Regions from separate parts of the Alteromonas pelagimontana genome, predicted to be linked through region 2. Evidence: predicted binding sites of a transcription regulator. Region 2 holds the regulator's gene; the other holds the start of a gene.

Region 1 (3,405 bases), 1.3 Mb from region 2:
CGCGAGCAGCTACCACATTAAAGCAGGTGTATAATGCTTTAGGATTTCTGCCTAAACCTTAACTTTATTTAGCTGAGCCAGCTTGTGTTGTTACTGATTGATAATTTTGATTCCTTTACACATAACCTGGCGCGCTATTTTGTTGAGCTGGGTGCGCAAGTAGAGGTTGTACGAAATAATCAGATTTCGTTATCGGATATTGAGCATCTGGCCCCAGCACAACTGGTGATTTCTCCGGGTCCTTGCACGCCAACTGATGCAGGAATTAGCTTAGCGGCGATTAAACATTTTGCCGGGACGGTTCCGCTACTAGGTGTGTGCTTGGGCCATCAGGCAATTGGACAGGCTTTTGGCGGTAAAGTGATTGGTGCTAAAGAAATCCGACATGGAAAAGTTTCACAGATAGTACACCGCCAGCAACAGCTGTTTAAGGCGTTGCCAACACCCTTCAACGCCACTCGCTATCACTCTCTGGTTGTTGAGCCCACCACCCTTCCCTCATGTTTTAAGGTAGATGCCTGGTGTGAGCACCAACATGGGTATCAGGAGATTATGGCGATCAGCCACTGCGACTTTCCTTTATGGGGCGTACAGTTTCATCCTGAATCCCTGTTAACCGAACACGGTCATGGACTGCTGGAGAACTTCCTGCTTTTGTCTGATAGCTACAATGCAGCACGGGTATAAATTACACTCTTTGAACAGGTTCAACGCCAAGCGTTGATAGAGTCACAGGGTGATCGTCTGCGGGATCTTCACCAGGCTTTAACAAAATTCGTTCATCGGCAAATTCTTTAATTGCGCTGCAACAGGTGAATGCCGACAAAATTGCAGCGGATTTGTGTGAGAACACGGATTTTATGCTAATCCTCATTGGCTAACCAAACAAAGTAAATTTTGTGGATATTCATGCATGCACATGAATATCCCGCGCCACCCTGTTCACCTGCTACACTCATTTATTATATAGCCTCACGCTTAATCAACATTTTTATCGTTCTAACTAAATAGTTATTCACTTTTCCTGCAAAATATATCAAACCCCTTTAAAAACAAGGGATTCAGCCTAATCACGGCAAGACAACGCATCGCAAAAATGGCATACTAGCAGGCCAAATCTTTCACTTTTTGCATCTGGAAATCATTTTATATTTTCGCCCAGGGTGCACCAAACAGAGGTAAATGCAGATGAATGTCACTCGCGCAACGTTTGATGAGGTCATGGTTCCGAATTATAACCCGGCCAGTATGGTGCCGGTTCGTGGAGTTGGTTCTCGTGTTTGGGACCAGGACGGCGCAGAATATGTCGATTTTGCTGGCGGTATTGCAGTAAACGTATTAGGTCACTGCCATCCGGCGCTGGTTGAGGCACTGCAAGATCAGGGTAATAAGCTCTGGCATTTAAGCAACGTGTATACCAATGAACCGGCTTTACGTCTGGCAAAAAAAATGACCGAGGCTACCTTCGCCGAGCGTGTTTACTTTGCGAACTCCGGTGCAGAAGCCAATGAAGCCGCGCTGAAATTAGCACGCCGTGTTGCGCTGGAAAAATATGGTGAAGAAAAAAGCCAGATCATCGCTTTCAACAAAGGTTTCCACGGCCGCACCTTTTTCACCGTTACCGTTGGCGGGCAGGCGGCTTATTCTGATGGTTTTGGACCAAAGCCAGGGGCGATCGATCACTGCGACTACAACGATTTAGCTGCCTTTGAAGCTTTAATTTCAGATAAAACCTGCGCCGTTATGATGGAACCATTACAAGGAGAAGGTGGAATTATTTCTCCTGATCCTGCGTTTGTAAAAGGCGTGCGCGAGCTTTGTGACAAGCATAATGCGTTACTGATTTTTGACGAAGTACAATCCGGTGTAGGTCGAACAGGCCATCTTTACGCCTATATGGGTTTGGACGTCACGCCTGACATCCTGACGACGGCTAAAGCATTAGGTGGCGGTTTCCCCATTGGTGCTATGCTGACCACAGCTGACATTGCTTCTCACCTGAAACCTGGGACTCACGGTAGCACCTATGGCGGCAATCCGTTGGCTTGTGCAGTAGCAGAACGTGCTTTTGATGTAGTTAATGATGCTGCCGTACTAAGAGGTGTCACTGATAAAGAAAAGCTGTTCCGCGAATTGCTGGATGAGATCAACAGTAAATATAATGTATTTACTGAAGTCCGCGGTAAAGGTTTGCTTTTAGGATGTGCGTTAAACGAAGAATATGCAGGCCGGTCGCGTGATTTTCTTAATGCCGCGACTAACGAAAAACTAATGTGCCTTGTCGCTGGCGTGAATGTGGTGCGTTTCGCACCTTCTTTAATCATTCCAGAGCAAGATATTAGAGAAGGGTTGGCGCGTTTTGAGCGTGCTGTTGCTGCCGTTGTTAACGCCAAGTAACTCACTTTTGCAGTTTGTGGAGTAAGCGAACATGAAGATTATTCGCCCTATCACAGCGAAGGACTATCAAGCGTTGCATGATATTGCGGTTGAATCTGGCATAGGCTTTACGTCTTTGCCAGTCAACGAAACGCTGTTGAAAAAAAAGATAGACCGAGCTGAAGCGTCATTCGCCAAAAATGCTATGTCGCCTGGTAGCGAGTCATACCTGTTCGTTATGGAAGATACTTTGACAGGTGAAGTTGTCGGTACAACAGGTATTGAAGCTGCTGTCGGTTTGGACGATGCATTTTATCATTATCACTTAGGCAAAGTGGTGCACGCTTCCAGAGAACTTAACATTCATAACACTGCGGAAATCTTAACGTTCTGTAATGACTACACCGGTGTAACAGAAATTTGCACGTTGTTCCTGCGTGAGCAGGCGAGAGGCGGCATCAATGGTCGCTTTCTTTCGAAGGTGCGTTTTTTGTTTATGATGGAACACCGTGAACGGTTTTCAGAAACTGTTATCGCAGAAATGCGAGGCGTGAGTGATGATGATGGACGTTCACCTTTTTGGGAATGGCTGGAAGAGCACTTTTTCTACATGGATTTCCCCACCGCAGATTATTTAACGGGTATTGGCAATAAAGTATTTATTGCCGAACTGATGCCTAAATACCCTATTTACGTAAATCTACTGAGTAAAGAGGCGCAGAAGGTTATTGGTCAGGTACACACCAAAACCCGCCCTGCGCTGCAATTGTTACAGGAAGAGGGTTTCAGTTGCAGAGGCTATGTAGATATTTTTGATGGCGGCCCAACAGTTGAAGCAAATCTGAGCCATATTCGCACTGCGCAAAACAGTCGTAAACTGCCGATAGTCATTGACGATCAGACAGCTGCACATGGACATACCTGCTATATCATCAACACCTCTATCGAGGATTTTCGCGCAGTCGCCACTGAAATGGCGGTGAGTGAGGAACAGCAGGTTGCCGTATTGTCACGTCAGGCCGCAGCAGC
Region 2 (3,405 bases):
GGATAACTCGTGGTGAGATTACTCAGCGTAACGCAGAAACTGCAGATTGGTGGTTCAAAACTGATGTAAGAATATCTCAAGAGTTACCTGGTTTCATGGAAGGCCACAGCGCAAGCGCCTTTTTCGTTATCGAAAACCTCACAAACTTGCTGAATGACGATTGGGGAGATTTCCGCCAAGGTTCGTTTGTAGGTAACCAAGTGGTTCGGGTTGATCAGAACGATGCGGGCCAGTATGTTTATAGCAGTTTTTCTAATCCTGAGCAAAGCGTTCAACGTGGTCCCTCACTTTGGGAAATACGCATTGGTGTGAACTATAAGTTCTAATTTACGCTCTCAAAACCGCCGACTTTGCTCGGCGGTTTGTTTATGTCTGAAAAACTACCTCTCGACACCCATCTCATACCGCTCCGGTAAACTTAACCCGCCTTACAAGAGTATTAAACACTTTAACCTCATGGGAGATGACAATGAGCAAGCGAGTGTTAATGGTAATGACTTCACACGACGTATTAGGTGAAACAGGCAAGCAAACAGGAATGTGGTTAGAAGAATTCGCTTCGCCATATTATGCGTTTTTGGATGCTGGTTACGCGCTTACGCTGGCATCACCAATGGGCGGTCAGGTGCCAATCGATCCAAACAGCATTGCGGATGACGCCATGACTGATGCGACAAAGCGCTATGTGGAGGATGATCTGGCGCGTTCGGCTCTGGCCTCAACCATGGCGTTGGAAGATGTTCAGGCGGATGAATTTGATGCTGTATTTTATCCCGGCGGGCATGGCCCACTGTGGGATCTGTCCGATAATCAGAAATCTATCGAACTGATCGAAAAGATGCTGTCGGCTAATAAGCCGGTTGCTGCTGTTTGCCATGCTCCCATTGTGCTCAAAGAAGTAAAGGGCAAAGATGGCAAACCGTATATTAAAGATAAAGAAGTCACAGGATTTTCTAATAGTGAAGAAAAGGCGATGTCGCTTAATGATGTAGTGCCCTATCTGGTAGAAGATGCGCTAAAGGAAAAAGGAGCGAAATTTATGTCTACAAAAGATTTCGAACCTAAAGTTTGTGAAAGCGGTTTGTTGATCACCGGGCAAAATCCTGCTTCATCCAAACCCGCTGCCGATGCGCTTATTGCCAAATTAGGGCATTAAGCTGGAGCGCTTAAAGAAAATAAGCGCGAGAGAGTATCTGCGCGTAAATCGATAGTAGAGGCTGCAAGTGCAGCCCGAAGGCATCGTCATAAACCTGTCTTGTTCGTTGTTGCACAGATTTGTTTAGCTGGCTTTTTGTCTAGAAAGACTTCATACCGCGCTGCGATCAAAACAGGTTTATTTAATTCAGGTAGCGAAGAGCAACAGGCCCTAGACATTTTCAAAAAGATTTTCCACGCGCTGGCGAATTTCCTCAATTTTAGTGACATCGGCGGGGGCAATGAAAATAGTGTCGTCGCCAGCGATTGTGCCTAATACGCCATCTTTCTGGCTCAGCGAATCCAGCAGTCGCGCGATGAGTTGCGCTGCTCCCGGGCTGGTTCTGATGATTACCATCACGTTGTTATGTACAATGTCTAAAACGAGTTGTTTTAATGGACTTTTCGCCGTGGGCATGCCAAGTTCCGGGGGCAAGCAGTACACCATATCGCCACGGGCGTTACGGGTTCTTACTGCGCCAAACTTACTGAGCATGCGGGAGATTTTTGACTGGCTTATATTATCAAAACCTTCAGATTTCAGGGCGTCGACAATCTCTCCCTGAGATCCGTAGCTCTCAGCTTTAAGAATGTCTTTGAAGGCTTTAACTAGCTGTTCTTGTTTTGGATTGGCCATAAAATCCTGTCGTGATTGGTGTTGTTCGTGGAAAGAGCTATTATTGTGCCGTAGAGGTGTGCTTTACGCAATTTAAATGCATAATCATTCATGATTGTGAATATTGAAAGCTTAATTATCTAAATCTTTGCATAGATTCCCTGGTGATTGAGTTTTTCCTCATGTTGCATTACTGTGACGTTCCGTTTTTAGACGTGAAAATTCCATAGGAGAAATGGTATGAAAGTAGCCGTGTTAGGTGCTGCCGGTGGTATTGGTCAGGCGTTGTCTTTGTTGTTGAAAACTCAGTTGCCAGCAGGTTCTGAATTAGCGTTGTATGATGTTGCGCCAGTAGTTCCTGGTGTAGCTGTTGATCTTAGCCATATCCCCACAGCGGTGAAAGTAACCGGTCACGGTAAAGACAATTTAGCAGACGCATTAAAAGGCTGTGACGTTGTTCTTATTCCCGCAGGCGTTCCGCGTAAGCCAGGTATGGATCGCTCAGACTTGTTCAACATAAACGCGGGGATTGTTAAAGGTCTGATTGAAAGCGTTGCTGATAACTGTCCGAAAGCTTGTATAGGTGTAATTACAAACCCAGTAAACACCACTGTTGCCATTGCTGCAGAAACTCTGAAAGCTAAAGGTGTATACGATAAAAACAAACTATTTGGTGTGACCACTCTTGATGTCATTCGCGCTGAAACGTTCATTGCTGAACTGAAAGATCTCGACCCGAGCGCTATTCATGTTCCGGTAATTGGCGGACACTCAGGTACTACCATTTTGCCTCTGTTGTCGCAGGTTGAAGGCGTAAGCTTTTCCGACGACGAAGTCTCCAGCTTGACTACGCGTATTCAAAACGCAGGTACCGAAGTGGTAGAAGCAAAAGCGGGCGGCGGTTCTGCAACCTTATCCATGGGTCAGGCGGCAGCGCGTTTCTGCCTGTCTTTGGTGGCAGCAATGCAGGGCGAGAATGTAGTTGAGTATACGTACGTTCAGACTGACGACAGCGATGATGCGGCGTTTTTCTCTCACCCGGTGCGTTTAGGTCCTAACGGGGTTGAAGAAATTTTACCTTACGGCGATTTAAGCGACTTCGAACAGAAAGCGAAGGATGACATGCTGGAAGGTTTACGTGGCGACATCAAACTTGGTGTTGATTTCGTAAAAGGCTAATGTTAGCAAGATAAAAAAACGCCGGCTGATGCCGGCGCTTTTATTGGTTATACCAAACGGTATAACTTAATGTCACTCTACTTAACCTGTATTACGCATCCCGATTGCGATGCCTGCAATGGTAACCATCATGGCACGCTCAAGGGTCGAATTATGAGCATCATCACCCGCTTCACGAATTCTTTCCAGTAACTCAATTTGCAGATAGTGCAGAGGCTGCAGGTAAGCAGCGCGAATTTCCATGGATTCTCTACCTTGCGGATCTTTATCCATAATACTTTTCTGACCAGTCAACTTCAGCAGTGAATTGACGCTTTCTGCTAACTCTTCTCGTAGCGCTTTACCGAAATGCTTAAGTTCATCAGGCACCAGTCGCGCATCATAGGCTTCGCTGATACGCGGGTCGGCTTTATGAA

What was found. The regulator ArgR, encoded in region 2, controls arginine synthesis, uptake and breakdown. The targets are predictions, from matches to a motif close to ANTGAATANNTATTCANT.
Region 1: CA267_RS07140 (aspartate aminotransferase family protein) is a predicted target of ArgR. The motif match lies at 1,003-1,020, and genes of this name have one in related genera.

Annotation. Positions count from the first base shown of each region.
Region 1 is NZ_CP052766.1:1,578,298-1,581,702, forward strand. Features, by position in the region: gene trpS (tryptophan--tRNA ligase) at 1-62, shown strand, start outside; gene CA267_RS07135 (anthranilate synthase component II) at 85-687, shown strand; gene CA267_RS07140 (aspartate aminotransferase family protein) at 1,189-2,397, shown strand; gene astA (arginine N-succinyltransferase) at 2,429-3,405, shown strand, end outside.
Region 2 is NZ_CP052766.1:2,890,796-2,894,200, forward strand. Features, by position in the region: gene CA267_RS12695 (TonB-dependent receptor) at 1-326, shown strand, start outside; gene CA267_RS12700 (type 1 glutamine amidotransferase domain-containing protein) at 470-1,156, shown strand; gene argR (transcriptional regulator ArgR) at 1,367-1,831, opposite strand; gene mdh (malate dehydrogenase) at 2,051-2,989, shown strand; gene ppc (phosphoenolpyruvate carboxylase) at 3,071-3,405, opposite strand, start outside.